One region of the Bacillus sp. M5A3_1b genome, then DNA from elsewhere that is predicted to be linked to it. Evidence: predicted binding sites of a transcription regulator. Region 1 holds the regulator's gene; each other region holds the start of a gene.
What was found. Region 1 encodes Rex, which represses fermentation and respiration genes when NADH is low (regulators of the CRP and FNR family bind a similar motif). Its sites were predicted from a motif close to TTGTGAAATATTTCACAA; they were not measured.
Positions count from the first base shown of each region.

Region 1 (8,298 bases):
TCCAGCCTAAGGTACTTGTTTTAGAAAATGTCCCTGGACTCGCTACTTTATATAATAGTAAAACTCGTGAAGCTATTATATAAAGTAGCGAATTAGGTTATACAGTAAATGATCAAATTCTATATGCACCAGATTATGACGTACCTCAAATTCGAAAACGTTTGTTTTTCGTCGGTCTTTTAAATGAAGAAGAATTCGAGTTTTCTAAACCTATTTTAACTCCAGATAAATATATTACATATGGAGATGTTATCAGTGATTTACATGACTTCACAATTAACCTTGGAACAGAAGTAAGCAAATATCATTGCCCTCCAAAAAGTCAATATCAAAAAAAAGATGCGTAAAAATTCTACTCAATTGTTTAATCATGTTGGTACAAAGCATTCTGATCTTGTTATTGATGTAATCTCACAAGTTCCCAAAGGAGGAAATCATAAAGATTTACCTTCTGGTGTAGGCGATAGTCATAAATTTAATGAGGCTTGGACACGTTATCATCGTAATAAACCTTCAAAGACAATTGATACTGGGCATCGAAATTACTTTCATTATGAGTTTAATCGCGTACCTATTTTACGTGAAAATACTAGGTTATAATCGTTTCCTGATGACTTCCGCCTTTTCGGAAACAAAACTCCACAATATATACAAGTTGGAAATGCTGTTCCTCCTTTATTTACTCAAAAGCTTGCATCTGCACTATTAGAATTTAGAAGTATCCAACCAAAAACTCCCCCTGTTACTCGGCAATAGAGGTAATTTTTGTTATAATTAATTTAATATTTACAACGGGGGGTATTTTATGACTTATTTAGTTAAACGTTTACAGCATCAAGAACTTGGTAGTATTAATGGTCCCAATGACACACCTTCTAGAGGGCGTTATCTACTTATGTCCAAAGACTCAGATTTTTCATCACATTTTCCATTCCTTTCACAAACAATTTTAAACGACTACAGAATACTTACTTTAATCCCTTTGTATAGAGAACGTTTTGAACGAAATTATTGTACATTCGTTTATAATAACGATAGATATCATGGGGGGGGCAATGGTGGGCGACCAAGAGACGAATACCGACTGTATTCGAATCGATTCCTAGAAGGTAATCAATGGTTATTCCGAAGAGACGATATTATTGTGTTAAAGCCTCAGATTTTACAACTTAATGATAACGGAGAAATAGTTGACGAAACTGTCTATTTTGCATATTTGGAAAATGATCATAATAGCGATTTATACAATCGATTAAGTAACGTAATAGATAATTCCCCAATTAGAGGGAATTATGCCGTTTTACATGAAGATATTCAAATTATAGAAGAAGGAATTTTAGAAATAATGCAGACTAGACCTGATTACATTAATGGAAATGAAGTTAATGAACCTGGTCTGATACAAGTATCAACTGATATCGTAACTCGTAACAATATTAGTCAAACTAATATTGATTCATTATTTTCAAATCAAGTAATGTTCCGAGATTTTGTTTCTGTCGGATATGAAAACTCTTGTGCCATAACCAGAAAAGTAATCACTTGTGGCGCCTTCAATAACTTACAAGCTGCTCATATTTACCCTCGTAGCCATGGAGGTAGTTTTAACCCTAATAACGGGATTCTAATGAATAGAGATTTACATTGGGCATTTGATACAGGATGCTTTACAATTAATGATAATTATACTATTCGAGTTCATCCACATGTAGAGAGTGAAATGCTACAGGCCTTAAATGGTCAAAGTATTTTTGTTCCTGCACAGGAATTTTTCAGGCCTTCGATTGATAATTTGCATTATCATCAACAAAATATATTTGGGGGTTTTTTAGATAGAGGGAGAATATGATTTCTTTATAATGATGATACTGAAAACATTTTGTATAACACAAAGATTTCTAACCATTAAGTGTTCCTTCCTAAATAAAAAAATAAACCCGAACTCGTAAATGAGTTCAGGTTTATTTTAGTCTTAATAACATTCTTGAAAATTGTACTTTCAATACTTATTTTTTTCTTTGAGCCAACTCTTATACAGCTTGATCTATATTCCCCATTTTTTATGGTATGTCATTCTTCTGCTATCTTAAAGGTTTTAAAACAGGTTCATACGTATTCGAAACCTTTACCTTCTCTTCCAAATATTGATAAGTCGCTTTGAATTTTCATGCCAAATATCAATATTATTCTTTTGTTTTAAATTCCCTCCGGCAATTCTGCCAATGGCATTCCGGTATTTAATGAAAGAAGAGGCCTCCCAACAGTTTAGCAAACTGATAAAAGACCTTCTCCTATAGTTAGCGTTTCTGTCATAGATTGCCCTGTTTTTTATAAAACGAGGACAAATTAGAGGACATGAAAAGCATATTATCATTTTAAACGTTGATATAACAAGGTTTTAAAACCCTTATTACATCATTCCGCCCATACCGCCCATGCCCATGCCGCCCATGTCAGGCATTGCTGGTGCATTTGGTTCTGGCTTGTCAGCAACTACAGCTTCAGTCGTTAAGAACATAGCTGCAACAGATGCTGCGTTTTGAAGTGCAGAACGAGTTACTTTAGCTGGATCTACGATACCAGTTTCAAGCATGTTAACCCACTCGCCAGTAGCTGCGTTGAAACCAACGCCTACTTTTTCGCCTTTTAGACGCTCTACAACTACAGATCCTTCTAGACCAGCGTTGATTGCGATTTGACGAACTGGCTCTTCTAGTGCGCGAAGTACGATGTTGATACCTGTTGCTTCGTCGCCTTCAGCTACGATAGAAGCTACTTTCGTGTATACGTTCATAAGTGAAGTACCACCACCTGCAACGATACCTTCTTCTACTGCTGCACGAGTTGAGTTAAGTGCATCTTCAATGCGAAGTTTGCGCTCTTTTAACTCAGTTTCAGTTGCTGCACCTACTTTAATTACTGCTACGCCACCTGCAAGTTTTGCAAGACGCTCTTGTAATTTTTCACGATCGAATTCAGAAGTAGTTTCTTCTAATTGCGCGCGGATTTGACCGATGCGAGCTTCGATTTGTTGTGAATTTCCGATACCTTCAACTACAGTTGTGTTTTCTTTCGTTACAACAACTTTACCAGCGCGTCCTAAAGATTCAATTGTAGCAGATTTTAAGTCACGACCTAATTCTTCAGTGATTACTTCGCCACCAGTTAAGATTGCGATATCTTCTAGCATTGCTTTACGACGGTCACCAAATCCAGGAGCTTTAACAGCTACTACATTGAATGTACCACGAAGTTTGTTCACTACTAATGTAGCTAAAGCTTCGCCTTCTACGTCTTCAGCGATGATAAGAAGTGGTTTACCTTGTTGTACCACTTGCTCTAATACTGGTAAGATTTCTTGGATGTTAGAAATCTTCTTATCAGTAATTAAGATGTATGGGTTATCAAGAACTGCTTCCATTTTGTCAGAATCAGTAATCATGTAAGGAGATGCATATCCACGATCAAATTGCATACCTTCTACTACGTCTAATTCTGTTGTAAATCCTTTAGATTCTTCTAAAGTAATAACGCCGTCGTTACCAACGCGCTCCATTGCTTCAGCGATTAATTGACCTACTTCTTCGTCAGCTGCAGAAATAGCAGCTACTTGTGCGATAGAAGATTTGCCTTCGATTGGTTTAGAAATCTCTTTTAATTCTGCAATTGCAGCAGTAACAGCTTTTTCGATACCTTTACGAAGACCCATTGGGTTCGCACCAGCTGTTACGTTTTTAAGACCTTCACGAATCATAGCTTGTGCTAATACAGTTGCAGTTGTTGTTCCGTCACCAGCTACATCATTTGTTTTGCTAGCAACTTCTGCTACTAATTTTGCACCCATATTTTCGAATGCATCTTCTAATTCAATTTCTTTTGCGATTGTTACACCATCATTTGTAATAAGTGGTGAACCGAATTTTTTCTCAAGTACAACGTTACGACCTTTTGGTCCAAGCGTTACTTTTACTGCGTTTGCAAGAGTGTCGACACCGCGAAGCATCGAACGACGTGCTTCTTCACTAAATTTAATATCTTTTGCCATAATAATTGACCCCCTTGAGTTTTTTAAGATTTATATAATTAACCGATAACTGCTAAAATGTCACTTTCACGTAAAATCAAGTAGTCAGTACCTTCGTATTTTACTTCAGTACCTGCATATTTTGAGAAGATGATAAGATCACCTGCTGCTACCTCTAAAGCAACACGCTCACCATTTTCAAGCACTCGACCAGTACCTACTGCAATAACTTTACCCTCTTGTGGTTTTTCTTTTGCAGTGTCTGGTAATACAATACCACTTGCTGTTTTTTCTTCCGCTTGAACAAGCTCAATTACAACGCGATCACCTAATGGCTTTAGCATGAACAATAACCTCCTCATTTTGTTATGTAAATTTTATTTATTAGCACTCAAGTCACTCGAGTGCTAACACACTTATAATAATAAATAATCTCAATTTCTTTTGCAAGTAAAAAAATCATAATTTTTTCGCAAATTAAGCTATACACTTTTCTATATAGAGTCCCTCTTCTTCTACCTTTACTATATGAATCGTTGTTTCCACTAATCGTATGTTACAATATGAAAGGACACCCTAAATTGTTTTCGCTATACACACAACTTTCTCCTGTCTTCTATTATAATTTCAAATAAGGATTTACGAAAAAAACATAATTTAAGCGAGGTTTATATCGTAGGTAGCATATTTACATGTTATCCTACCTTATCTCATACACTAGAGTTAGAAAGGATGGTTAAACCATTTGAAAAAACAATATTGGTGGGTTATCGTTACATACATTTTAATGCAGTTATCATCCATTGCTGGATTACCACTTCTGCTGAAAACTGGACTTTATGATAACAGGGGATTTTCTAGAGAAGAGAAATTTCAACTCATAACTGGCCACTGGGCAATCATTAGCTTCTTTATTGCATTATGTATCGTACTTTGGTTACTTAGAACAGATATTCGTGACAGACGTTTAGATACAATGCGCTCTACTGTTCCAGCTACGATTGGTTGGATTTTTATCGGGTTCTTCCTAGCATTTTTCTCACAAAGTATTGCCGGTATGATAGAAATGCGTGTATTAGGAATTAAACCTGGATCAGAAAATACAGCAAGACTTATGGATATCGCAAGAACGACACCTTGGTTCCTTATCGTTATCTCTATAATAGGACCTATTTTGGAAGAAATCGTATTTAGAAAAATTTTATTTGGTACACTTTATAAGAAGTTTAACTTCTTTATTGCTGCTATCATTAGTTCTCTTGTATTCGCAGCAATTCATTTTGATTTCACTCACTTATTGGTATACACTTCCATGGGACTCGTATTCGCCTTTTTATATGTAAAAACGAAGCGTATTATCGTCCCTATCGCAGCTCATGTTGCAATGAATACATTAGTTGCAGTTGCTCAAGTTTTAATGAGCAATGAACAAATTCAAGAAATGATTAAAGAAGCTGAAAAAATGCAAGGCTTTATCGGAGGATTTTTAGTATGAGGAACTCACCATTGTTCATGGCTGCATTGTACTTCCTTCTAGGATGTATCTTTACACGCTTCGCCATTACGAACGTAACAGATACAATCTGGAATATGTGGACAATACTATTTGCAGTTATGGCAACAATTGATTTTAATTTGGCACTTCGCCTTATATTAGTTAAATTCGCAAAGAAAAAACAACAATAAAACGCAGAGGTCGCTTCCTCTGCGTTTTATTGTGGATAATTCTTTAAAAAGTAAACAAGTGTTTGTAACTCTACCGCTAAATCAATATGGTGAATTCTTATATTATCTGACACATTTAAGCGCGCTGGTGTGAAATTTAAAATACCATGCACGTTCGTTTCTGCCAATCTATCTGCTACAGATTGTGCTACTGTAGCGGGTACTGTTAATATTGCCACTTGTATATCAGTTGATAAACGTTCTTCTAATTCATCTAAATGATATACAGGAATGCCCCCGATTTCTGTCCCGACTTTCTCTTCACTAACATCAAACGCCATTTCAATTTTTGTATTATTGTTTTTCGTGAAATTATAATGTAAGAAAGCGGTCCCTAAATTACCTACTCCAATAAGTGCTACACGTGTTATATCATCTTGGTCGAGTGTTTCACGGAAAAATGATAATAAATAATTTACGTTATATCCATAACCTTTTTTCCCTAACGCTCCAAAATATGAAAAATCTCTTCGAATCGTTGCGGAATCAACTTTTACCGCTTCACTCAATTCGGCTGATGAAACACGTTGCTTACCAGAAAGAGATAAGTTTTGGATAAATCGATAGTATAGAGGCAATCGTTTGGCAGTGGCCTGTGGAATTTTTTGCTGCTCCATATAACCTCTCCTCTCTTCCTATCTTTATTCATATACTTGAATCAAATACAGAAGTTTAGCACTCATGAATTTCCCTGTATAATAAAGAGAAGAAGTATTCTCTCTTTATTTTAAACTATACACTATTTTTAGTATGATTGAGAAATATAAACATGGCAAAGTTAAGAAATTATTTGAGGTGAAAACATTGATTTTATTACAAGTAAACGCGCTTACGAAATTATACGGTGCCGAAACGATTCTTGCAAACATAAAATTGGAAGTTCAAACGAAAGATCGTATCGCATTAGTCGGACGAAATGGGGCCGGAAAATCTACACTATTAAAAATAATAGCTGGTGAGCTATCTCATGATGGTGGCGAAATTATAAAACCAAAAGATGTCTCAATCGGATATTTAGCTCAAAATACCGGGTTAGAAACGTCTTTAACAATTTGGGATGAAATGTTAACCGTCTTTACACACTTGCAGCAAATGGAGACAAAACTTCGAAGGCTAGAGCAAGAAATGGGAAAAGAAGAAAACTTTTCAAACGAGGCTACATATGAAAGATTATTAGCTGATTATGACCAATTGCAATTAGATTATAAAGATCAAGGTGGATATCAATATGAAGCAGATATTCGCTCGATTTTAAGTGGTCTTGGCTTCCCAGTTGAAACGCACCAGACGACGATTTCTACATTAAGCGGTGGACAAAAAACACGATTAGCTCTCGGTAAATTATTATTAACGAAACCAGACCTACTTATTTTGGACGAGCCTACAAACCATTTAGACATTGAAACATTAACATGGCTTGAACAATATTTACAAGGCTATCCTGGCGCAATACTAATCGTTTCCCATGACCGTTATTTCTTAGATAAACTCGTTACACAAGTATATGAAATTTCGAATAAAGAAAGCAGACGATTTGTTGGTAACTACAGTAAATATTTAGACTTAAAATCAGCATTATACGAGCAAGACATGAAACGTTATGAAAAACAACAAGATGAAATCGCTAAGCTTGAGGATTTCGTTCAAAAAAATATAGCGCGCGCATCTACGACAAAACGTGCTCAAAGCCGTCGTAAACAATTAGATAGAATGGAATTATTGACTAGACCATTAGGTGATTCTAAGTCAGCATCCTTCCACTTCGATATCGAAAAACAAAGTGGAAATGATGTTTTACAAGTAAAGGATGCAACTATCGGCTATGATGATGATCCGATTATTGAACATGTAACTATGCGCTTAACTCGCGGGGATAGCGTTGCTTTAGTTGGTCCAAACGGAATTGGGAAATCCACATTATTAAAATCACTTGTGAATAAGTTACCACTATTAAATGGTGATGTTTCTTTCGGATCCAATGTATCTGTTGGTTATTATGATCAAGAACAAGCAAACTTAACATCTTCTAAGCGAGTTTTAAATGAGTTATGGGATGAATATCCATTGCAGCCCGAAAAAGAAATTCGCACGATATTAGGTAACTTCTTATTCACAGGGGATGATGTACTAAAACCAGTATCTTCTCTTAGTGGTGGACAAAAAGCTCGATTAGCTCTTGCAAAACTTATGATGCAAAAATCGAATTTATTAATTCTCGATGAACCTACGAACCATCTTGATTTAAATAGTAAAGAAATTTTGGAGAATGCTTTAATTGATTATCCAGGCACCCTTCTATTTGTTTCACATGACCGCTACTTTATTAATCGTGTAACGACGACCGTTGTTGAGTTGTCAACAGAAGGTGCACAAGAGTATTTAGGCGATTACGATTACTATGTAGAGAAGAAAAATGAAATGATTGAACGTGCAGCATTTGAACAACAAGAACATCAAGAAAACCAAGCACCTGTTCAAAAAACTGTAGCTCAAGAGAAATTAAATTATCTCGAAGAAAAAGAGCGTAAACAATTAGAACGTCAACGCAC
Region 1 is NZ_JBKEZY010000020.1:16,262-24,559, forward strand. It holds partial or broken gene ACLBWW_RS28015 (DNA cytosine methyltransferase) at 1-347, shown strand, start outside; gene ACLBWW_RS28020 (hypothetical protein) at 361-600, shown strand; partial or broken gene ACLBWW_RS28025 (hypothetical protein) at 613-756, shown strand; gene ACLBWW_RS28030 (HNH endonuclease) at 806-1,849, shown strand; gene groL (chaperonin GroEL) at 2,411-4,045, opposite strand; gene groES (co-chaperone GroES) at 4,084-4,368, opposite strand; gene ACLBWW_RS28045 (CPBP family intramembrane glutamic endopeptidase) at 4,770-5,519, shown strand; gene ACLBWW_RS28050 (YdiK family protein) at 5,516-5,710, shown strand; gene ACLBWW_RS28055 (redox-sensing transcriptional repressor Rex) at 5,737-6,366, opposite strand; gene ACLBWW_RS28060 (ABC-F family ATP-binding cassette domain-containing protein) at 6,554-8,298, shown strand, end outside.

Region 2 (8,298 bases), on a different contig from region 1:
TAGCTGAGCAGTTTCAAGTGGGTAGATCTGCTGTTCGTGAAGCGCTAAGTGCGCTAAGAGCAATGGGCTTAATTGAGATGAAACAAGGAGAAGGTACATATGTGAAGAATTTCGATTCTTCTTCATTAACAAAATCATTAAACAATAAATTATTAATGAAGAAAGAAGATATTTTAAACTTATTAGAAGTACGAAAGGTGCTTGAAGTGGGGGCAGTTCGAGCAGCTGCGGCAAAACGTACGGAAGATAATTTGCAAAATATGAAGCATTGGTTAGATGAAATGGTAAAGAGCATTGGAGATGAAAAGGCTGGCGAAAAAGCAGATTTTCAGTTCCATATGGGAATTGCGGAGTCTTCGCATAACAACATTTTGCTTGAACTCATGAATCACGTTTCAGAGATGATTGCTGAAACGATTGGTGAATCAAGACGCATTATTTTATATGGTGAACAAACAACATCAGAACGACTTATAGAAGAGCATCAAGTTATATATGATGCAGTGTTAAAGCAAGATGTAGAATTAGCGCAGCAAGCAATGCTAGATCATTTAACAAATGTAGAACATATTGTCACAGGTAAAAACGATATAAATTCGTAATTTAATCTTTTAAAAATCAAATTTTTTGATAAAATAGAGAAAGATTAAGTAAGCGTTTTCTTTAGAAGAGGGAGAGGATAGGCCATGGTTGAGCCTACTTCTTCTTTCCTTAGTCATCTGATGACCATATGTTTGTTGGTGGAGTTGTAAAAAGGGGGAGTAATAATTATGAAAGTTACTTTATTTGTTACTTGTTTAGTCGATATGTTTGAAACAAACGTCGGCAAAGCAACAGTTGAAGTGTTGGAGCGTTTAGGTTGTGAAATTGAATTTCCAGAAGCACAAGTTTGTTGTGGTCAGCCTGCTTATAATAGCGGCCATGTAGAAGCAGCAAAGGAAGCGATGAAACATATGATTGAAACTTTCGAAGATGCAGAATATATCGTTACACCATCTGGTTCTTGTGCGACAATGTTTCATGAGTATCCGCATGTTTTTAAAGATGATCCGAAGTGGGCTAAACGTGCACAAAAGGTTGCTGATAAAACATATGAATTTACACAATTTATTGTAGATGTTTTAAAAGTGACAGATGTTGGTGCAAGCTTACCAGGGATAGCTACTATTCATAAATCTTGTCATATGACACGCCTGCTTGGAGTAAAAGAGGCACCAGGAATTTTATTATCAAACGTAAAAGGATTAACTGTGAGAGAACTGCCAAACGAACAAAATTGTTGTGGGTTTGGGGGAACGTTTTCAGTGAAGATGACTCCAATTTCTGAGCAAATGGTAGATGAGAAGGTAGATAGTGCAATGGAAACAGGTGCTGATTATTTAATCGGTGCAGATTGTGGGTGTTTGTTAAACATTGGCGGACGTATTGAGCGTTTAGGAAAAGAAATAAAAGTAATGCATATTGCTGAGGTACTAAATAGTCGCTCATGAAGGGGGAACATAAGCTATGTCTATGAAAATCAGTGAGAAAAAATTTAATGATCGCGTTGGCGATGGAATTCAAGATTCTTTTATGCGCGGAGCAGTATCTTCTGCGCAAACGCGCTTATATACGAATCGCTTAAAAGCAGCGGAAGAATTAGGAAACTGGGAAGAGTGGCGTGAACTAGGTGAACAAATTCGCCAACATACGTTAGAAAATCTTGATTATTACTTAATGCAGTTAAGTGAAAATGTATCAAAAAGAGGCGGACATGTGTACTTTGCGAAAACGAAAGAGGAAGCAGCAAAGTATATTCAAGACGTTGCAAAAAAGAAACAAGCGAAGAAAGTTGTAAAATCAAAATCAATGGTAACTGAAGAAATTAGTATGAATCATGCCCTTGAAGAGATTGGTTGTGAAGTGTTAGAAAGTGACTTAGGAGAGTATATCTTGCAAGTAGATAACGATCCACCTTCACATATTATTGCGCCCGCACTTCATAAAAACAGAACGCAAATTCGTGATGTATTTAAAGAGAAGCTTGGCTATGAAAATTCTGATGATCCATATGAAATGACAAAGTTTGTTCGTAAACAACTTCGTGAGAAATTTATGGATGCAGAAATTGGTGTGACAGGTTGTAACTTTGCAGTTGCAAATACTGGCTCTCTTTGTTTAGTAACGAATGAAGGTAATGCCGATCTTGTTATGTCGATTCCGAAAACTCAAATTGCAGTAATGGGTATGGAACGTATGGTTCCGACAATGGAAGAATTAGATGTTTTAGTTGGTTTACTATGTCGTAGTGCAGTAGGGCAAAAATTAACAAGTTATGTAACTGTAGCGGGACCAATCCAAGAAGAGGAAGTAGATGGACCAGAAGAATTCCACTTAGTTGTTGTTGATAATGGCCGCTCTCAAATTCTTGGGTCTGAATTCCGTTCAGTATTGCAATGTATTCGTTGTGCTGCTTGTGTTAACGTATGTCCTGTATATCGTCACGTTGGTGGACATTCGTATGGTTCTATATACTCAGGACCAATCGGTGCGGTATTAACACCACTTTTAGGTGGATACGATGATTACAAAGAGCTTCCATATGCCTCTAGTTTATGCGGAGCGTGTACAGAAGCTTGTCCAGTAAAAATACCATTGCATGATTTATTATTAAAACATCGTCAAGTAATTGTTGAGCAAGAAGGACGTGCACCACTTGCAGAAAAATTAGCAATGAAAATGTTTAGTATGGGTGCATCTTCAGCAGCTTTATATAAAATGGGATCAAAAATGGCGCCAGCAGCAATGAGTCCATTTACATCGGGCAACCGTGTATCAAAAGGTGTTGGGCCACTTAAAAACTGGACAGATATTCGTGAATTCCCGGCTCCAAGTAAAGAACGATTCCGTGATTGGTATAAAGATCATAAGAAAGGCGGGGACAAATAATGACAGGATTAATTCAAAACCGTGAGTCCTTTCTAGATAATATTGCAAAAGAACTTGGACGTGAGCGGAAAACGGAAGGCGTAAAGCGTCCAGCATGGAAAAGTAATGTGAATGTAGAAACGCTAAAAGATTATTCAAAAGAAGAATTGTTAGAAGTATTTAAAAATCAATGTACAAACATTCATACAACTGTAGTGGAAACGACAAACGACCGTTTACGTGAAGATATTCAAAAAGTAATCGTGGAAAACGGCGGGGGACCTATTATGTTATCGGCAGACGAACGTTTTGATTCTTATGGATTGACTTCTTTATTTAAAGAAGAGCTTCCAAACCAAAATGTTGAAGTAAATGTATGGGATCCTGAGAAAAAAGAAGAGAATATGCGTATCGCAGAAAGAGCGAATATTGGAATCGCATTTAGTGATTATACTTTAGCTGAATCTGGTACGATTGTTGTACAAAGTCATAAAGGCCAAGGTCGTTCTTTACACTTTTTACCGACTGTATACTTTGCTATTATTCCACGTGAAACACTTGTGCCTCGTATTACACAAGCAGTTCAGGATATGAACACACGTGTAGAAAATGGCGAGGCAGTGGCATCTTGTATTAACTTTATTACAGGACCTAGTAACTCGGCAGATATTGAAATGAATCTTGTTGTCGGAGTACACGGACCATTAAAAGCAGTATATTTCATCGTATAAAAGAGGGGAAAGCAGGCCAGAAAATGGCCTGCTTTTTTAATAGAATAGAAATAATATGGAGTAGAATTTCTCTCCTTTTTTTGCTATGTTCTTCTGGAAAGGAGAGGAAGGGATGTTCACTTATTTATATGCATTGTTAGTGGGGATGGTGTTTGGTTCTTTTTTTATGTTAATTGCGATGAGAGTACCACTTGGTGAGTCTATCATTATCCCGCGTTCACATTGTCATTATTGTAAGTATGTGCTAAAGCCAAAAGAATTGATTCCAATCATTTCTTTTTGTATACAAAGAGGACGTTGTACGAATTGTAAGAGGAAAATGTCAATTTTGTACGTAGTATTTGAACTTGTAACAGGAATGATGTTTCTTCTTACTGTATATATGATTGGGGTGGAACGGGAGCTTATCATCATTTTATCGCTTTTTTCTCTCCTTCTTATTATTTCAGTTACAGATTACATATATATGTTAATCCCCAATCGTATTTTAGTTTGGTTTGCCTGTTTACTCATTTTAGAATGTGTTTTTGTGCCGTTAGTGACTTGGACAGATAGTATAGTTGGTAGTGGCGTTATATTCATTTTGTTATATTGCATGCAAAAGATATATCCAGAAGGGCTTGGTGGAGGAGATATAAAATTACTTTCGTTACTTGGATTTATAGTGGGACTGAAAGGGATTTTTATGATCTTATTTTTAGCATCTTGCTTTAGTCTTTGTTTCTTTGGAGTTGGTATAGTATTAAAACGTATGAAAATGAGGAGCCAAATTCCGTTCGGTCCTTTTATTAGCCTTGGGGCAATATGTTATATGTTGTTCACGTATACAAAATAGAGAGAGGATAGAACATGAATGTATATATGGATGATCAAAGAAGTTGTCCGTACGGGTATGTGCCCGCCACTACAGTAGAATGTGCCTTGCAAATGGTTCGGGATTATGATGTGAATATTCTTTCCCTTGATTTTAATATGGGATGGGGGAAAAGAAATGGATTAGATTTTGTAGAGGCTTTTTGTAAAGAGGGTTTATATGTAAATGAAATTCACCTTCATACGAATGATGTCATCGGTATGCACAAGATGAAACAGAGAATTAATAAGGGAAAGGAAGAAGGCGAAATTAATCCGCACCTTGTTGTTAAATATGTGGGGAGCTAAAAACTCCAAAGTTTTACTTTGGAGTTTTTAATGTTTCATATGTGCTTGTAACGGAATGATTTCTTCTTGTTGAGCCGCTACTAATTCAGTTTCTTCTTGTTTCACGTCAGGTACTTTCTTTGTTAAGTAATGGTATACCATGCCGACAAAGACGGACCCGCCAATAATGTTACCGATTGTAACTGGAATTAAGTTATGAATAGCACCTGCAAAAGAAATTGTCTCCGGATGCGGTGAAACTAAAGATAGAGCAAACAGTGATAAGTTTGCAATGCTATGCTCGTAACCAGATAAGAAGAATGTGAAAACGAGTAGCATCATCATCATAATTTTTGCTGTATCACCTTTAACTTGAGAAGGTAAGAAACACGCAAGACATACAAGCCAGTTACATAAAATTGCTTTAAAGAATAATTGCATTGTAGGTGTATTCATTTTTCCTTCTACTACTTTATTCATGAAATGGCCGTGATCAATTGCTTCGAAAATTCCAGTTGCATAAAATAGTAAGGCAAAGAATAAAGCGCCAGCTAAATTCCCTGCATAACAAGCGACCCAGTTACGAAGTGTATCAGAAATCGTTGTTTCTTTTCTTAAAGTTGCTACAGTAAAGTACATTGTGTTTCCAGTAAACAATTCAGCACCGCCATATATAATAAGTACGAGGGCAATTCCGAAAAACATAGAAGCAGCTAAATAAGTTGCCGGTGAATCTGCAATGTGAAAAAAATTACCTAATTTAAAACATAGTACAATAATAAAACCGATATAAATACCCGCAAGTGCGGCACGAATGAAATATTGCATCGGGTTTGTATCTAGCATTTGTTTTTTGCTCTTAGCCAGTTTGACAACATAATCTATTCCTTGCTCTAGCATGAGTAATACGCTCCTTTAGTACATCATCTATAAATACTCCTTATATGAATAAAGTACATGGAATTGTTCTTAGTTTCAATAAGTTTGTGCAATGTTTCACAAAAAGGACATACATACATTAAGAAAACGCTTACAAATGGTAGTATAATAGAATTTTTTCTGGACATTGAGAGGGGAAGGGAAAAAGAAAAAGCGCTGTAATTACAGCGCTTTTTCGTCTAAATTCTTTTCTACTTTTACTTCTACTTCTTTCGAGAAGAACCAACCGCCAACTGCGATTCCGACTAATATAATCCAGAATGTAAGCTTCCATAGTGTAGATTCTGGGAATGAATGCGGAATTACATTTAATGCAGGGTGTGCTAATGTATAAACTGCTAGTTTCACACCAACCCAACCTACAATTAAGAATGCTGCAGTTTCAAGTCCTGGTTTACGTTTTAAGATTTGTACGAAAGCAGTTGCTGCAAATCTCATGATGATTAACCCGATAAGTCCACCTACAAAGATAACAACGAATTGCCCAGTATCAAGACTACCAATTGTACCTAATCCTGTTTTTGGTAAAGTCATTGCTAACGCAACTGCAGCTAAAATTGAATCAACTGCGAAGGCGATATCAGCAACCTCAACTTTAAATACAGTCCACCAAAAGTTCTCTTGTTTTTTCTTTGCTTCTTTTTCTTCTGTTTCTTCATCCGTATTCTTTTTAACATACGTTTTAAATAAGTGATTACCAGCTATAAACATAAGGTAAATGGCACCGATTGCTTGCACTTGCCATACGTCGACTAAGAACGAGATCATAAATAACGATCCGAATCGGAAAACAAATGCCCCCGCTAATCCGTAAAATAATGCTTTCTTTCGTTTTTCTTCTGGTAAATGTTTTACCATAATTGCAAGAACGAGAGCGTTATCAGCCGCTAAAATCCCCTCTAGTGCAATTAGGATGAGTAATACCCAACCATACTCCAATAATAATGATACATCCATGTACATTCTCCTCTCATTTCTATAAGTACTAAATAAGTGAAGAATTTCCCCACTATTTAGTTTCCCCATACTCCTGCCTATTAACTTTGGAAGAATTTGGAAATTAATACAAAAAAGACCTCTGCCGTTAATAGGCAAAGGTCTTGCTAGACATATGTAATGAAAATGCCAACAAAGCCGGAAGAACTAAGTTCTACGTAATGACGACTTTGTTTCCAAGAAATATTCTTGGACGCTACTCCCCTTTGGAGATATGCTATTGTACTCTCATTATATGGATAATGTATACGGTTGTCAACCTGTTAAAATATCTTCATTCGGATATTTTATTTTTCGGTTCTTTTTACGTGCAAATGAAAAAGCCAATGTTAAAGGTCCCATTTTCCCAAAAAACATCATAAAGATGATAATAGCTTTTCCGATCATAGTTAAGTGTGGTGTGAAATTCATACTGAGACCGACAGTCCCAAATGCTGAAAATACTTCGAAAGCACTTATCAATAGAGGAACTCGCTCAGTAATACTTAAAATTAAAATAGCAAAAAAGATAAATGAAATGGAAATAATAGTGATGGTCAATGCTTTGACAATGAGAGTATCTTTAATAGATTTTTTAAAAACGACAATATCATCTTGTTCTTGTAAAAATTTAAATACCCCAAAAAACATGATTAAAAATGTTGTTAACTTAATTCCACCGCCGGTTGAAGCACTACCAGCGCCAATAAACATAAGGAGCATCATTAATAGTAGGGAAGGCTTTGATAATGCAGAAATATCAACTGTATTAAACCCGGCAGTACGAGTTGAAACCGCCTGGAAATAAGCGGCCATTCCTTCTTCAAATGGGGTAAATCCTCTCATAGAAAGGGAATTGTGGAACTCGAATATAAAAATAAAAACAGTCGCAATAATATTGACGATTAGAGTAGAAGAGAGCATAAGTTTTGAGTGTAATGTAAGGTTTTTAAAATTTTTCTTTCTTTTTATATCTACGATTACTGTAAAACCAATTCCACCTAAAATAATGAGGGAGGAAATAACGAGATTGACAAGAATGCTATGAGAATGGGACATTAAATTATCGCTCCACACAGAAAAACCAGCATTGTTAAAAGCAGAGATCGAATGAAAAAAGCTATAATAGATCCCTTTAGCAATCCCGTATTTTGGTACCCATTCAAAAGAAAGAATCAAAGTAGCGATACATTCGACTGTAAAAGAGAATAAAAATAATGCTTTGGCAAGACGAATGACACCACCAATGTTCGTTTGGTTTAACGCTTGTTGCAGTAAAATTCGGTTTTGAAGACCAATTTTTCTGCCGAGCATAATCGCAATTAAAACGGCAAAGCTCATAATGCCAAGTCCCCCTACTTGTATAAGCGTTAAAATGACACACTGTCCAAACAAAGTAAATACTTTTCCGGTGTCTACAACACCAAGCCCAGTAACAGTACAAGCAGAAACTGTTGTAAATAAAGCGTCGATCCATGAAATAGAAGTTGTTGTAGCAATTGGTAGTTTTAATAAGCATGTACCGATAACTGATAACATAATAAAAGACAAAGTAAGAACACGGGGAGGACTCATGCTAATATTAATCCGTTTCATGTCACATATC
Region 2 is NZ_JBKEZY010000002.1:430,851-439,148, reverse strand. It holds gene ACLBWW_RS08520 (FadR/GntR family transcriptional regulator) at 1-602, shown strand, start outside; gene ACLBWW_RS08515 ((Fe-S)-binding protein) at 771-1,490, shown strand; gene ACLBWW_RS08510 (LutB/LldF family L-lactate oxidation iron-sulfur protein) at 1,507-2,928, shown strand; gene ACLBWW_RS08505 (LutC/YkgG family protein) at 2,928-3,638, shown strand; gene ACLBWW_RS08500 (prepilin peptidase) at 3,751-4,473, shown strand; gene ACLBWW_RS08495 (cyclic-phosphate processing receiver domain-containing protein) at 4,488-4,799, shown strand; gene ACLBWW_RS08490 (formate/nitrite transporter family protein) at 4,827-5,678, opposite strand; gene ACLBWW_RS08485 (TerC family protein) at 5,880-6,674, opposite strand; yybP-ykoY riboswitch at 6,765-6,930, opposite strand; gene ACLBWW_RS08480 (TrkH family potassium uptake protein) at 6,969-8,288, opposite strand.
Region 2: the regulator Rex is predicted to act here: its motif matches at 5,763-5,780, upstream of ACLBWW_RS08490 (formate/nitrite transporter family protein).

Region 3 (8,298 bases), on a different contig from region 1:
TTCGTTGAAGGAAAAGCGAAAGCGTTTAATACATTAAGTAACGGGAAATCTGTATTGTTATGCTTTTATGATAGTTTGCAGCTGTTAGGAGATGTGGAGTTAATTCATTCTCAAAAGACAGCTTCAAACGTACAAGTGATGGCAGATTCATATTGTGTTGGTTTACCTTTAGGGAAAGTGAGAAATCAACTATTTCATGATGCGAAATTTTTACGGTGTATTTGCGGATCATTAGCACATAAGTTAAATCGGCTTTCAAAAAATAGTACAATTAATTTACTATATCCACTTGAAAATAGACTTGCGAGTTACATGTTAGCAGCAGGGGAACGAGCGGTGCAGCATGGAAATAGAATTGTATTTAGTGGGAATTTAACGGAAACAGCGGAATTGTTAGGAACGAGTTATCGTCATCTATTACGTACATTAAATATTTTTTGTGATAAAGAGATTATAAAGAAGAACAATGGTTGCTTTGAAGTAGTAAATGTGGATGTTTTGAGGGAATTGGCGGCAGATGTTTATAAATAGGAGAGAATTATAAATGATTACACCTATATTTAGAGTTTTTGATATTGAAAAGGCTCAGTTATTTTATTTAAATTTTTTAGGATTTAAACTGGATTGGGAACATCGGTATGAGGAAAATATGCCATTATATATGCAAATTTCGTTACACGATGCTGTCATACATTTATCAGAGCATCATGGGGATGCTTCGCCAGGTGGTGCGATTCGCGTGAAAATAGAGGGGTTAAAAAGTTATTATACTAGTTTATCAAGTAAAGATTATGCCTATGCAAAACCTGATATAGAGAGCACACCGTGGGATACAATGGAATTAACTGTGATTGATCCGTTTTTTAATAGAATTATATTTTATGAGGAGAGGGTTTAGAATTAGCACTACTAAGCCTTTATTAGATTGACCTGGTGAGTTAATGGCTTGGCGAATAAAATAATGAACTACTCGTGGAAATATGGAGCAAAAAAATAGATCAGTAGCAGCGACTACTGATCATCCATATGTACATGAATTAGGAGAGGTCAAACATTTATTAACTTTATTATAATAGATTTTTATAAGAATAAAAACTGAAAATTCTAATTTTATGTTGAGAAAGTTTTTTGTATCGAAATATATAAAAGAATAGGGGGTTTTTAGTAAAAGGAAATATGATATTTATCCCGCATTAACGGGCAGTAAGACTCCTACCTCAAAATCCAGCGAAAGCAAAGAAGTTAGGTGGGGATCAACTGCCCGTAAAAGCCCGATTGGTTCAACTAATAATCAGTGGGGGATGAACAAAACCCCCACTGATTAAAGTTTCACTTTATATTTTAATAAATTATGATATAGTTTATAAAGAATAGATTACATAAAATGTTATTTTATTACATATAAAGTAAGGGGGAATGGTTGTGAAGTTTGATGATCAACGCCTACTAGGAGTACGATTAGGTTCTATACTTGTAACAGAGGAGAATCAATATTTAGTAATTAAGAAAAAAGATCATTATGCACTTTTAAATATACATAATTTAGAATGCACACATGTTGAAGTGCAGCTAGAACATATTGAAGAAATGTTGCAGGAAGATTTCCAAGAAAGTATAACGGAGATTATCGCACCAGAACATATAAAAATTGTTGCGAAAAATGTAATATAAGTAAAGAAGCTGGAAGGAACAGCTTCTTTACTTATATTATAAGGATAACGTTTTTAAGACATCACCAATAATCCCTTCCATTTGATGAACGCCTACGTCAGTGTTCGTCATAATAACAGCACCATTACCTCGGTATGGATAGCATATCAGCATGCATTGAAATCCCACGCCCCATCCAAGTGAATGCATTTGTAAGTCTTCGTTAGAATCATTTAGAAAGATACCTAATCCAGTCCATTTTGAGCAACCTTGAGGAGAAAGCATATCTTGTATTAATTTTTGAGAAAGTTTTAGTTTGCCCTTTCCTTGTAAGGAATGAATGATTTCGATAACTAAAGCTGATAAGTCTGTTGGTGTTGTCCAAATACCTGAAGCAGCTGCGAATGGATAAAATGGATATTTTTCATCTGTGACAATCCCATCCTTATTATGTCCACAAGCAAAGGCCTCTATTTTACTTATATCTTCAGGAGGGAATAGCATACTATTTTTCAGTTGCAGTGGCTGAAAGATATATTCTTCAAGTAAAAGGTTAAATGGTTTTCCAGTTATATTTTCAAGTAGTAATTCGATAATACAAAAGTTTGCATCAGAGTAGTGAAATTCACTTTCTGGTTTATAAGTTACTTCAATAGGTACGGAGCAATATGATGTTTTACCAACAAGTAGTTCAGCCATTTTTGGTCGCCCTTGTGCAAGTGTATAATTCTCAAAACTATTAGGAGGATCAATAATTCCAGATTGGTGACTTAATAAATTTCGGAGGGTGACTTTTTTCTGTGAGGTAAATAGGTTGATAGGTATGTTCCAAGAGGTGAGTCTATCATTTACGTCTTCATCTAAATATATCATTTCTTGATCTGATAACGTGAGTACGAGCATTGTAGTCATGAATTTACTAATTGAACAAGAGTTGAATATAGAATTCGTAGTGACCGTTCTAGTTGTTCCAGATTCAAGTGTTCCGAAAGCAGCGACTTTGTCTAGTGTACCATCACGTATAACGGCAAGGCTTAAACCTGCAACGGAATATTGGTTCATTTTTTCGTATATATTGTTACTTTTTAAGTTCATAGTGACTCCTTTCTTAAAAAGACAGAATGTTAGTTCTATTATACAGTAGTAAATAGAGAGAAAAAGAAAAAACTTCATCTTTTATCGATGAAGTTTTTTTAGTTAATTCGAAGTGAATGTTTTAAAAAATTTATCTCGGTACATGTACATAAGCCATGAAGTTGTTAGTAAGGAAATAATAATTTGTTTGTTTTGAATTGGCGCATTGAAAACAAGCCAGCCAACGATATCAAATAATACATGTAGTGCAATTGAAAGGACTACAAATTGTAGTAACGTATTTAAAAATCTTTTCATAAAGTGTCCCCCTAAAATAAAAGGTTTTATCAACATTGTTGTATATTACTATTATACATTAAATGTGTTTCGTGGTAAAATTTACATAAGATAGTGGAATAAAACAAATGAAAGCTAATAGGGGGGATATTCATGGAATTTTGGATGATCATACCGATAGCGGTCTTTGGGTTTATTTATATTGCTGAAAAATTAAATAAAATCGAAAAGAAAACGGATGCACGTTTAAAGAGGATGGAAGATAGATTACAGCTAATTACGAAAGAAATGGGAATTATAGATAGAGAACCTGAAATTAATAAAGAGCTGCGTCAGCTTATGGAAGAAGGAAAAACAGTTACAGCAGTTAAGAGAGTAAGAGAGGCTTTTGGGTTTTCTTTACTAGAAGCGAAGCAATATGTTGATAAATTATAAAAAAGATCATCCATTTGGGTGATCTTTTTTCAATGCACCATGCGTGTATTTACATAAGCAGCGATTATAACGTGGCCAATTATAATGATAGGAAATAAGATTTTGACATTAGGAGTAGTGAAGACACTACCAATTGTGGCAATAGCACCGGCAGTTAAATTATAAAGACCAACTATTTTTGATAACTTACCTTTATCTGGCACACGGCGTTCATTGAATCCTGATAAGAGCCAAGTGTATTGTTTAACTCCGATGAAATAGGCTAGTGCAAATGAAATAATTGCTAGTATGAATAATGATGGGGAAGCGAAGAGGGTCATTGAAAACACCTCCGTTAAAGGGTTATAAATAAATTATAGTATGAATGTTATAATTTAACAAAATATAAGTGTAATAGAAAACAGAGTATTTATCATGAAGGAAGATTAAGTATGAATATTGTGGAATTCCAGAGATATGTATCAAATTTCAGTAAAGAAAAAGGATTTCAAGATACAACAATTGAAGAGCGTACGATGTATGCGATGGCGGAATTAGGTGAATTAGCGGAAGTTATATTAAAGCGTGATAAAATACAAGATTCGAAAAGAGAGATTGGTTTAGAAATGTTTGATGTCATTTGGAATGTATGTGACTTAGCAAATAAGTTAGAAATTGATTTAGAGAAGGCATTTGAAGAAAAAATGAGGATTAATAAAAAACGTGAATGGTAAGTGGAATATTAATGTGTAAAGATGGGGGATACGAATGAAAAAGAAGCTTATTATAGGAGGAGTCTTTACCTTAATTAGTGTAATGAGTGTTGTCGCTTACTTAGTTTTTCACGGCATATTTATTCCGAATCAAATAAGTGCGGATAAGTATGAAATAAAAGGTGTAGATGTTGCGTCATATCAAGGGGATATAGATTGGAGAGAGTTGGAAAAGCAAAATATGAAGTTTGCGTTTATAAAGGCTACTGAAGGAAGCTCGTTTGTGGATAAATACTTTTTGAAAAATTGGGCGAATGCGAATAAGACAAGCATGCGCGTCGGAGCGTATCATTTTTTTAGTTTTGAGAGTAAGGGTGAAACACAAGCAGAGCAATATATACAAACTGTTCCAAAATATAAACAAGCATTGCCACCCGTAATTGATGTTGAATTTTATGCTGATAAAAAAGATAATCCACCTAAGCGTGAAGATGTTGCGAAAGAGTTGTCGGTCATGATTGAAATGCTAGAAAAACATTACGGTAAGAAAGTAATATTGTATGCAACTCAAGAGGCATATGATTTATATATAAAGAATGCGTATCTCCAATGTGATATATGGATTCGTAGTGTCTTTACAAAACCGAGTTTATCTGACGAGAGAAAATGGACGTTTTGGCAATACACGAACCGCGGGAGATTAAATGGTTATAATGGAAAAGAGAAGTATATTGATTTGAATGTATTTTATGGTAACGAGGAAGAGTTTGAGAATTATGGAATAAAAGGTTAAGTTTTAAAGCGTACAAAATTTTGTACGCTTTTTTTTGTTACTTACATAAAATATGCAAGTAAAGATGGAACAAACATATAAGATGAATTGTCTATTATAAGTAATAACTATTTCGTTTGAAAGAAAGGGTGGAGAAAATGAAAAAGAATACATTATTAAAATTAGGGGTATGTGTTAGTTTACTAGGAATAACTCAATTTGTTAGTACAGTTTCTTCTGTACAAGCGGAACAAAAGCTAGAGCAAAAAGTAATAAAAAATGAGGCAGGAACTATTTCAATTTCTCAGTTAAACAAAAATGTATGGGTTCATACGGAGTTAGGTTATTTTAACGGAGAAGCAGTTCCTTCGAACGGGCTAGTTCTTACTACTTCTAAAGGATTAGTACTTGTCGATTCTTCTTGGGATGATAAGTTAACGAAGGAATTAATAGAGATGGTAGAAAAGAAATTTAAGAAGCGCGTAACAGATGTCATTATTACACATGCACACGCTGATCGTATTGGCGGAATTAAAACATTGAAAGAAAGAGGCATTAAAGCGCATAGTACGGCATTGACTGCAGAACTAGCAAAGAAAAGTGGATATGAAGAACCACTTGGAGATTTACAAACGATTACGAATTTGAAGTTTGGAAATATGAAAGTAGAAACATTTTACCCAGGGAAAGGACATACAGAAGATAATATCGTCGTATGGTTACCACAATACAACATTTTAGCTGGAGGCTGTTTAGTGAAATCTGCGGAAGCTAAAGATTTAGGGAACGTTGCTGATGCCTATGTAAATGAATGGTCCGCATCGATTGAGAATGTGCTGAAGCGATATGGAAACATCAATTCAGTAGTGCCTGGTCATGGGGAAGTAGGGGACAAAGGATTGCTTTTACATACATTGGATTTGTTGAAATAAGAAACTGTGGAAATATAAAAGCGAGGAGAAACAATTTTCTCCTCGCTTTCTTCTAGCTATATTTAAATGCGAAGCCATCAATTATGCCTGCATACGTTACTGAGATTTTAATTCCAAGTATACAAATACCAGTACCGTCATAATTGCTATAACAACATAAGTAATATCGAGCATTATAAGTGTTTTTAAAGTTTCAGTCATCCTCATTCACCCCTGGTATGAAAATATAACATAATCTCTTATCAATCAGATCAGAGATTATAAAGATAACAATGTACATGAAATTTCTTAAGTAGTTTCTATATAAATATATCATATAAATAATGTAAGTAATGTTAAGATAGTGTAAATGTATTGTAAATAAAGTGATTTTTCATAAAATATTTAATCAAAAAATTGATAGTTCTTCAAAATGAAAAGAAGCTATTCTTTCTGTTGCATAATAAAAAGAAAGAATAGCGTTTTTATATGTCTATTTCTGTTTGCTTAAGAGATTTATAGTACGAAATTGTTCTTTCGTACTATAAACTAGAAAGTTAACTATGTGATTCAGCAATAGTTTAGATATTTGAAAACCTGAACAATATGATTATGTAATGTTTTTTGGTGTCAATAAAAATATTATGTCAACAATATGAACTGTCACACATTTATACTTAGTATTGTGATTGATATCACATCCTTTTTTCCTAATGGGTATTATGCTTGATTTGTAAGGAATGATTGGGAGAGGGTGGGATGATCATGTTTTGTTATCAATGTGAACAAACGCCAACAGGTGGATGTAAAGTGAAGGGTGTTTGCGGTAAAAATGAAACAATTGCAAGTTTACAAGATACGATTGTGTTTGGGCTAAAAGGAATTGCTGCGTATCGTACGCATGCTGCTCAGCTAGGGTATACTGATGCATTTGTAGATGCTACGACGCAAGAAGCGCTGTATATGACATTAACAAATTCCAACTTTAATGAACAAGAACATATTGATATGGCTATGAAAGTAGGGAAATCGGCTTTACGAGTAATGGAGTTGTTAGATGAGGCGCATACGAATCACTTTGGTGTTCCAGAGCCCGTTCAAATTACACAAAACCATGTAGAAGGTAAAGCAATTGTAGTTACTGGTCATAATTTATTTGCGTTAGAAGAATTATTAAAACAAACAGAAGGAAAAGAAATTAATATTTATACGCATTCTGAAATGTTACCAGCACACGGTTATCCGCAGCTGAAAAAATATAAACATTTAAAAGGAAACATCGGTAAGGCATGGTATGATCAACGACGTCTTTTTGAAAAATTTACAGGTGCTATATTAGCGACAACGAACTGTGTTATGCCAATTAAAGGGGCGTACTCTGATCGATTCTTTTCACATGATATTGCAGGTTTAGAAGGTGTACAAAAAATTGAAAATGATGATTTTGCACCATTGATTCAAAAAGCGCTAGAACTTCCAGAAGTACATATGGAGTCGGATGAACAGTTAGTAACAGGGTTCCATCATAATACAGTATTATCATTAGCTCCTGAAATTATTGAGGCAGTAAAAGAAGGAAAGATTAAGCGTTTCTTTGTCATCGCAGGTTGTGATGCACCAGGAAAAGGCGGAGAATATTATCGTGAATTAGCAACGTCACTTCCACCAGAAACAGTTATTTTAACGACTTCTTGCGGGAAATTCCGCTTTAATGATGTGGATTACGGTGTTGTACCTGGTACAAAGATTCCGCGTTACATTGACTTAGGGCAATGCAATAATTCAATTTCAACAGTGAAAATAGCAGCCGCTTTAGCAGATGCTTTTCAATGCGAAGTGAACGAACTGCCAGTTAGTATTGTCCTATCATGGTTTGAACAAAAAGCGGTTGCCATTTTACTTGGACTATTTAGTCTCGGTATTCAAGATATCCGCATCGGTCCAAAGGCGCCTGAATTTATTTCACCTGGCGTGCTTGATGTATTACAAGAAACATTCGGTTTAAAACTAATTACAACTGCAGCGGAAGATATGGATATAATGTTATCGTAACAAAAGGATGATCTGTCTTATTAAGAAGAAGAGCTAACCTATAGCGCTCCAAAACAAAAATGTAGAATATTTGTTTTGGGGTATTTTCTTTTCTTGGCGGGATAGGTATGTGGTGAAATTTCTTCAAAAAGAAAATTGGCTGTCTCTAATGTGTAGAGATAATAAAGTTGTTTACTTCTTATAGGACTAATGAAGTAGTTTAATGGAAGAAGTATTTATAGTAAGTGTTATAATATAATAATCAATAACTTAAGCAAAGGGGGAAGCATTTTTGCACAAACTCAATGCATTAATACCAGAGCTATCAGTCTCAGATATGGAGCAAAGTTTAAATTTCTATTCGGAAATTCTCCTGTTTAAAATTGAATATCAAAGACCAGAGGATAAGTTTGCTTTACTGTCTTTAAATGAATGC
Region 3 is NZ_JBKEZY010000008.1:19,268-27,565, reverse strand. It holds gene yeiL (transcriptional regulator YeiL) at 1-531, shown strand, start outside; gene ACLBWW_RS21430 (glyoxalase superfamily protein) at 545-898, shown strand; gene ACLBWW_RS21425 (hypothetical protein) at 1,423-1,671, shown strand; gene ACLBWW_RS21420 (serine hydrolase domain-containing protein) at 1,708-2,745, opposite strand; gene ACLBWW_RS21415 (hypothetical protein) at 2,848-3,042, opposite strand; gene ACLBWW_RS21410 (hypothetical protein) at 3,175-3,456, shown strand; gene ACLBWW_RS21405 (DUF3784 domain-containing protein) at 3,486-3,776, opposite strand; gene ACLBWW_RS21400 (MazG nucleotide pyrophosphohydrolase domain-containing protein) at 3,888-4,169, shown strand; gene ACLBWW_RS21395 (glycoside hydrolase family 25 protein) at 4,204-4,941, shown strand; gene bla2 (BcII family subclass B1 metallo-beta-lactamase) at 5,079-5,852, shown strand; gene hcp (hydroxylamine reductase) at 6,597-7,883, shown strand; gene ACLBWW_RS21380 (bleomycin resistance protein) at 8,155-8,298, shown strand, end outside.
Region 3: the regulator Rex is predicted to act here: its motif matches at 6,515-6,532, upstream of hcp (hydroxylamine reductase).

Region 4 (8,298 bases), on a different contig from region 1:
TAATCTAAATTTCCAGAAAAAATAATTAATCATTAACATTTTACCATATACGTATATCACCCTATGTCTTTGGAAACGATAGATAGTGACTTTAGGACACGAGGTGATTTGTAATGGATAAAAAGAAACGTGACAAAACAAAAAACACATTATCTAGTACACAAGAAGTTCTTTACCAACGAGAATTTCGCAAAGCAGATCGCGCAGCGGGTTATCGCTCGAAAAGTATTTAAAGTGAGAATGAATAATTAGAAGTTTTCCCCCCTGATTATTCATTCTCATTACATATTTTTTCTACGTGATAGAATAGACAAAAAGGTTCCTTATTTATAAGGAACCTTTTTTGTGTGGATAACGTTATCCACACAATTTATAGAATTGTGAATAAATTCAACAAATCCTTCACAAGTTTATATGTTGTAACGCATAGTAAATGTTCGAATTGTGGATAGTTTTCTAAAAATTGTGGACAATGTGGATATAGTTGTTAATATTTCGACTTTACTGTTTAATGAAAGCGTAATCTTCATGTGGATAAGTTACTACTTTATCTTATAAAACAATAAAGAACCCTCTTTAAACATATAAAAGAGGGTTTCATATTAAGTAAATAGTTGTGCAAGAGCAGGTGATTTAATAGGTATATGATTCGGTTCTACATGATTTTCTGTCAAAATTGTATCCACAATATGACCAGCTGGCTCCGGACGATAAATGCTTTTCATCGCTTCTTTCATTTGAAGAAGCTTCATATCATCTTGTAATAACGCCTCTGTCTTTGCAAAAACCTCACTATCATCACGAATGACAACTGCAGCTCCTTTTCTTTCAAAGTACATCGCATTTTCATTTTCTTGCCCTGGAACAGGCTTATATAAAATGACAGGTACTTGCAATGCTGCCGCTTCACTTAACGTAATACCGCCTGGCTTCGTAATCATACAAGAAGTAACACGGAATAATTCATCAATATTTTCAACATAACCAAATACTTTTAATGCATCAGGATTTTTTTCCTGTACTCCTAATAAATCCTGTTTTAACGCTTCATTCTTTCCACAAACGACAACTACTTGTAAATCAGGTAATGACATAAATGATTGGCATAGTTCTTTTACGCTTCCTAATACCCCATGAGCACCTGCTACAATTAGTAAAATCTTTTTATTCTTACATAACTGATATTTATTATATATAATGTCTGGATTGATCTTGAGCTCAAAACTACTACGAATCGGAATTCCAGTTTCAACAATTTGCTCCGAGGGCACACCAATATCAACCATAATTTTTTTCACGTGATCCGTTGCTACAAAATAACGATCTACTTCCCGATGAATCCATATTTTGTGCACACAAAAATCCGTTAATACGTTATAAACAGGAATTGAAATACCTGTTTGCTTTTTTAACTCTGGTACAGCTATGATGGGAAAAGTATTAATAACAATATCCGGTTTCTCTGCTTGTAAAAGTAATTTCAAACGTTTTCTTCCAAAGTTCGCATACCAAGATGCTATTTTTTTATCATAAATTTTTTCTACGCCATAATAAAACAAGCGGTATAATTCTTTTCCTATTGTATAACTTTTTAAATATAAATATTTTGTAATATCGGTTATAACTGGATGTGATTCTCCGAACAAATCGCATACAATTACATCTTTAATTCCTTTTTGGCGAAATGTTTGTTCTAATGTTTTCGCTACTTGCACATGACCATTACCGTAATGTGCAGTTAATATTAAAACCTTGGGGTTTTTTATCAAACAAATCCACTCCTAGCTTATTGTTTCTCCATATTGCATATACGACAATAGGAAAAACATTTTCCTTAAAAATTACATAAACAGATTCTAATACTTCTCTTTCAGCTATGTACCTGTCGTGGATATGCAAAGCATATAAGATTGACCCCTTAATCCTATCTGTGCTCATATCTTTACATTATACTTTCCTATAAGAGCTTTCGCAATAACTTACAAATGTTCTCTATTCCATAATACTCACTCTTTTACTTCTTAATTCTTTTTACTATTTTGATTTCCCTTTACAATTATGTAAATTTCTCCACTTATTCCTTACAAAAATATGGATATTCTATTTTTAGTATACTCTTTTCTATATACATACTCTAGGTTTTATTGTAAAGAAAGCAAAAAGCCTAATCCAATATTTGGATTAGACTGCTTGTAAAATATGTCTTGCTTGCTCTACATTTTTTTCAGTAGGTGGTTCTACATTCGCGAGTGGATACTTATGCCCAAGTGCCTCCCATTTATATACACCAAGCTTATGATATGGTAGCACTTCAACCTTCTGAACATTAGACAGGCTTTGAATAAAGCTAGATAATTTTTGTAGATCCTCTTCATTATCCGTAACACCAGGAACTAATACGTGTCTTACCCAAATTGGTTTATTTTTATCCGATAAATAACGAGCAAATTGTAAAATATGTTCATTTGGTTTCCCTGTTAATTTACGGTGTTTCTTTGAATCAATATGTTTCAAATCCAATAAAACTAAATCTGTGTAATCCATTAAAATATCTAGCTTATTTTGGAATTCTGGTTCTTCAGAATAACAACCACCCGAAGAATCAATTGTTGTATGAATTCCAACTTCCTTACATTTCTTAAATAATTCAATTAAGAAATCTAGCTGTAATAATGGTTCACCACCACTAACTGTTATACCGCCTCCAGAAGCTTCAATAAAAGGAAGGTAACATGTCACATCCTGCATTACTTCTTCAACTGTTATTTCTTTTCCTTTACCGATCTCCCACGTATCAGCATTATGACAGTATTGACAACGTAATAAACACCCTTGTGTAAATATGACATAACGAATTCCTGGGCCATCAACAGTACCACAAGACTCTACAGAATGAATTCTTCCTTTTATCATGTTACTTCCTCCTTTATTGAAGCAGCCCCCCTCTTCGATTTATAAAAAGCAGAGGGACACTTTTTCACTTACATACTTTCATGCATTGTACGATTAATTACATCGATTTGTTGTTCACGAGTTAATTTAATAAAGTTTACAGCGTAACCAGATACGCGAATTGTTAATTGTGGATATTTCTCAGGATGTTCCATCGCATCCATTAATGTTTCACGATTAAATACGTTAATATTTAAGTGATGGCCTTCTTTTACTGCATAACCATCAAGCATTGATACTAAGTTACGTACTTGTACATCATCCTCTTTACCAAGTGCTTTTGGAATAATAGAGAATGTATTAGAAATACCATCTTGTGCATCTTCATATGGTAATTTAGCTACAGATAATAATGAAGCTAATGCACCTTTTGTATCACGACCATGCATTGGGTTCGCACCTGGTGCAAATGGTTCTCCAGTACGGCGACCATCTGGAGTGTTACCAGTTTTCTTACCGTATACAACGTTAGATGTGATTGTTAAGATCGACATTGTATGAACAGAATTTCTGTATGTTTTATGTTTACGAAGTTTATTCATAAATGTTTTTACAAGATTTACAGCGATTTCATCTACACGGTCATCATTGTTACCGTATTTAGGGAAATCTCCTTCGATTTCAAAGTCAACTGCAATACCGTTTTCATCACGAATTGGTTTTACTTTTGCGTATTTAATTGCACTTAAAGAGTCTGCTACTACTGATAGACCCGCGATACCTGTTGCCATTGTACGAAGAACATTTGTATCATGAAGTGCCATTTCAATACGTTCGTAGCTATATTTATCATGCATGTAATGAATAACATTTAATGTGTTTAAATATAGACCTGCTAACCATTCCATTGTCATATCAAACTTACGCATAACTTCTTCATAATCTAATACTTCAGAAGTAATCGGTGCGTACTCAGGACCAACTTGTGCTTTAGATTTTTCATCTTTACCACCGTTAATCGCATATAGTAATGCTTTTGCTAAGTTTGCACGTGCGCCGAAGAACTGCATTTGTTTACCAATTCTCATTGCAGATACACAACAAGCAATTCCGTAGTCATCGCCGTATTCAGCACGCATAATGTCATCATTTTCATATTGAATTGCTGATGTTTTAATAGACATTTTCGCACAGTAGTTTTTAAAGTTCTGCGGTAATTGTTTAGACCAAAGAACTGTTAAGTTTGGTTCTGGAGCTGGTCCTAAATTATCTAATGTATGCAAGAAACGGAATGAGTTCTTTGTTACTAATGGACGACCATCTAATGCCATACCACCAATAGACTCAGTTACCCAAGTTGGGTCACCAGAGAATAATTCATTATAATCAGGTGTTCTTGCAAATTTCACAAGACGTAATTTCATAATGAAGTGATCCACAATTTCTTGTACTTCTTCTTCTGTTAAAGTACCATTTGCTAAATCTCTTTCAATATAAATATCTAAGAATGTAGAAGTACGTCCAAGACTCATTGCAGCTCCATTTTGCTCTTTAATCGCTGCAAGATATGCGAAGTATAACCATTGGAATGCTTCTTGTGTGTTTGTTGCTGGCTTAGAAATATCAAAGCCATGAGAAGCAGCCATTTGTTTTAACTCTTGAAGTGCACGCATTTGCTCAGATAACTCTTCGCGTAAACGCATTGTATCTTCGCTCATTACACCGCCAGTTAAATTCAAATCAACTTTTTTCGCTTCAATTAAATGATCAATACCATATAATGCTACGCGTCGGTAGTCACCGATAATACGTCCACGTCCGTATGCATCTGGAAGACCAGTAATTACACCTGATTTACGTGCATTTCTCATTTCTGGTGTATAAGCATCGAATACACCTTGGTTATGAGTTTTTCTCCAATCTCTAAAAATACGACTAAGCTCTTTATCCATTTCGTATCCATAAGATTCACAAGCTTGTTCCGCCATACGAATACCACCATATGGTTGTAAAGAACGTTTAAATGGTTTTTCAGTTTGGAAACCGACTACTTTTTCAATATCTTTATTTAAATATCCTGGTTCATGTGATGTAATAGAAGAAACAATTTTTGTATCCATATCAAGAACGCCACCATTTTCACGTTCTTTCGTTGTTAAATCCATTACTTGATCCCAAAGTTGTTTCGTTGCTTCAGTTGCTCCCGCTAAGAAAGATTCGTCCCCTTCGAAAACGTTTACATTATTTAAAATGAAATCGCGAACATCAATCTCTGCTTTCCATTTTTCACCTTTAAAGTTTTCCCATGCGTTTTTAACATTTTCTAATACTTGAGTCATCCTAATCTCCTCCATTTTTGATTAGTACAGGACTAAGATTTTTTATATAACAGCTTACACACTTAGAATACTACTTTTTTGCTAAAGTGAACGAAATAGTTGTGACATGTTTGTGAAATGTTGAGCAAACTACTATATGCATAGTGTTAACTTCACTTGAAAGTCTTTATAATTAACCCTTTCCTTAATTGTATTTTTTTGGTATCCTTATATACGAGTCCTATTTTGTAATATAAGAACAATACCCATTGTAGAGCTGTAATACTCTTATCTCCTAATCTGTTATAGTTTTTATAACAGAACAAAAAAGTGTACATATGTTGTACACTTTTTTTGTTACTACTCTAAAACATCTCTTTTTCTATTCCCATCATAGAATCCACCACGGCTACCTTCTAATACAATTAATTGCTCTAATCCTTCTATATGATCACCTATAATTCGCAAGACAGCTGGAGGATGACCTATTTTTGCAAAATGTTCACTGGGACGAATGCGGTTCATCTTATCGACCTCTACACGACTTACACACGCAATTTCGAATCCTGAAAGAATAGCTTTCACTTGCGCTACGCAAGGTGACAATAAAGACCTATACCCAATTGATTTCAAACACTTCTGGCTAAACGCATTAGGTACAGCGATAAGAGATCCTACTCCTAAATCTTTTCTATCACAAGCTAAATTTAATGCATATTTAAATGCAGTTACAAGATGAAGCGGTACTCTTAAATCTAAATAATGATTTAGATCATTTAATGCGACATCCATTCCATCTGCAATAGCTTTTGTAAATGGATATAGCTCACTAGCTGGAATAACAAAATCACCGTCTATAAATAATACAATTTCTCCTTTGGCGAAATAAGTCCCAAGCGAACGTCCCACATCGTTGCCAAGTGCTTCTTTATATACAATTGTTGTTGCTCCCTTGTCTTTTGCAATCGTTGCTGTTTGATCAGACGAACCATTTACAACAACGATAATTTCAAAAGGTTCAATTTTGCGAAGCTCTTCTATAACATTTCCAATTGTTTTCTCTTCATCTTGTACAGGAATAATGACCGATAATTGTTTTCCTTTATACAACTTAGATGTAACGCCCCATCCTTGATAAAAATCTTCGAAACTTAAAGTATGATAGACACACTCTCTTTTCCTATTTCCATCATAATACCCTCCGCGCTCATCAGTGCCTACTATTCGCTCCGCTACAGCTTCTATATGATCACCTATCATCCGTTTTTCAGATTGAGAAAGACCCGTGCCATACGCAGCATGCTCGGCCGGCCGAAATTTATTTGGCGTAATAACGTCAATTGCACAATGACGACTAATTCTCCATTTGCTTTGTACTAGGCGTAAATGAGCGACAATAGGATTAACGAAACATTCATATCCAATGCTTTGAACAACCTCTTTCGTCAACGCATGCGGTACAGCTAATAAAGAATCAATCTTTAATTCTTCGCGCTCTAATATTGCATTTAATATTTGGCGCCATACGGTAATAGAATGCGGTTTTTGTTTCTTTAAAAATAATGCGTCCAAATTATTTAAAACGATGTCGGCCTGATCATGTAAAATCGGATTCAGGAATAATTGTAATTTTGAAGTTTGAATAGCAAAATCTCCATCTATAAATAGTAATACATCACCTATCGCGTGTTTTGCGCCAATCGCGCGGCCAACATCGTTCCCTAGTAGCTCTGTATGCTTGATTACTTTACACCCTAAACGATCAGCAACCTCTTCTGTACCATCGTTACAACCGTTTGCTACTACAATAATCTCTATTGGATTTAATCCTTTTGCCGATTGGATAACATCTGAAATCGTTTCAGCTTCATTACATACAGGTATAATGACCGATAGTGACTTAGCCATTATTTTCTTCACGGAACCACTTAATAGTTTCTTTCAATCCTTCTTCCCACGTTACCTTTGCTTGAAACTGAACAAGTTCTCTTAATTTCGCAACATCTGGTCTTCTATTTGGAATTTCTTCAAAGCCATGTGGATATACCTCTTCAAAAGGAACTTGAATAATCTTTGAAGAGGATTTCGTTAGATTTTTAATTACTTCTGCTACTTCTTTTATACTCTTTTCATTCTCAGAACCTATGTTAATAATTTCACCATTTACCTTTTCATCCATTGCTCTAATCGTTGCCTCTACCGCATCACTTACATACGTAAAGCAACGTGTCTGCTCTCCATCTCCATATACGAGAATGTCTTCCCCTTGCAAAGCCGCACTAATAAATCGTGGGATTACCCCTGCATACGGACCATCTTTCGCTCTTGGACCATAAATATTAAAATAACGAACAATCGTTACCGGTAAACCTTCTAATGCGTATCCTAAACATAATGTTTCTTCTAATGTTTTACACACTGCATAACTCCAGCGTATTTTAGAAGTTGCCCCGTATAATCGATCTCCCTCTTCAGAGAAGGGTGGCTTTGCCTTACCATATACTTCTGAAGTAGAAGCAAAGACCACTTTCTTCTTTTCTTTTAGCGCTGCTTGTAAAATATTTCTCGTTCCATCAAAATTTGTTTCAATAAGCTCTATACTCTTTTCCATTGTCGTTTTCACGCCTAAAATTGCTGCTAAATGAAACACTACATCATGTTGGTTTACTAATTCATAAATAGAATTTTTATCTAAAACACTTATTGGAATAACTCGAATTTCTTTCATTAGCTCATCATGATATTTATTTTTCCCTTTATAGAAGTTATCAACGATCGTAACTCCATAGCCTCTTTTCACCAGCTCTTCAGCTAAATGTGAACCAATAAATCCTGCTCCACCTGTAATTAAACATTTCTTACTCATACACTCACCTTCTTTATAATTCCACGTGTATCTATTACTCGCTTCATTCCTTTAAAAAGCTTCCAATCGATATTAGAGTGATCAGTTAAAATTAAAATACAACCCGCTTGTTTAACCACTTGTTCATCCAAAGAAACAGATTGGTACACCTTATCTTCAAACTTTGCAGAAGAAATATATGGATCGTGATATTCGATTTCATATCCTTCTTTTATTAACAAT
Region 4 is NZ_JBKEZY010000015.1:23,805-32,102, forward strand. It holds gene ACLBWW_RS26465 (GNAT family N-acetyltransferase) at 1-3, shown strand, start outside; gene ACLBWW_RS26470 (YfhE family protein) at 114-233, shown strand; gene ACLBWW_RS26475 (diglucosyl diacylglycerol synthase) at 603-1,769, opposite strand; gene pflA (pyruvate formate-lyase-activating protein) at 2,182-2,913, opposite strand; gene pflB (formate C-acetyltransferase) at 2,982-5,231, opposite strand; gene ACLBWW_RS26490 (glycosyltransferase family 2 protein) at 5,571-7,118, opposite strand; gene ACLBWW_RS26495 (NAD-dependent epimerase/dehydratase family protein) at 7,111-8,076, opposite strand; gene ACLBWW_RS26500 (nucleotide sugar dehydrogenase) at 8,073-8,298, opposite strand, start outside.
Region 4: the regulator Rex is predicted to act here: its motif matches at 5,342-5,359, upstream of pflB (formate C-acetyltransferase).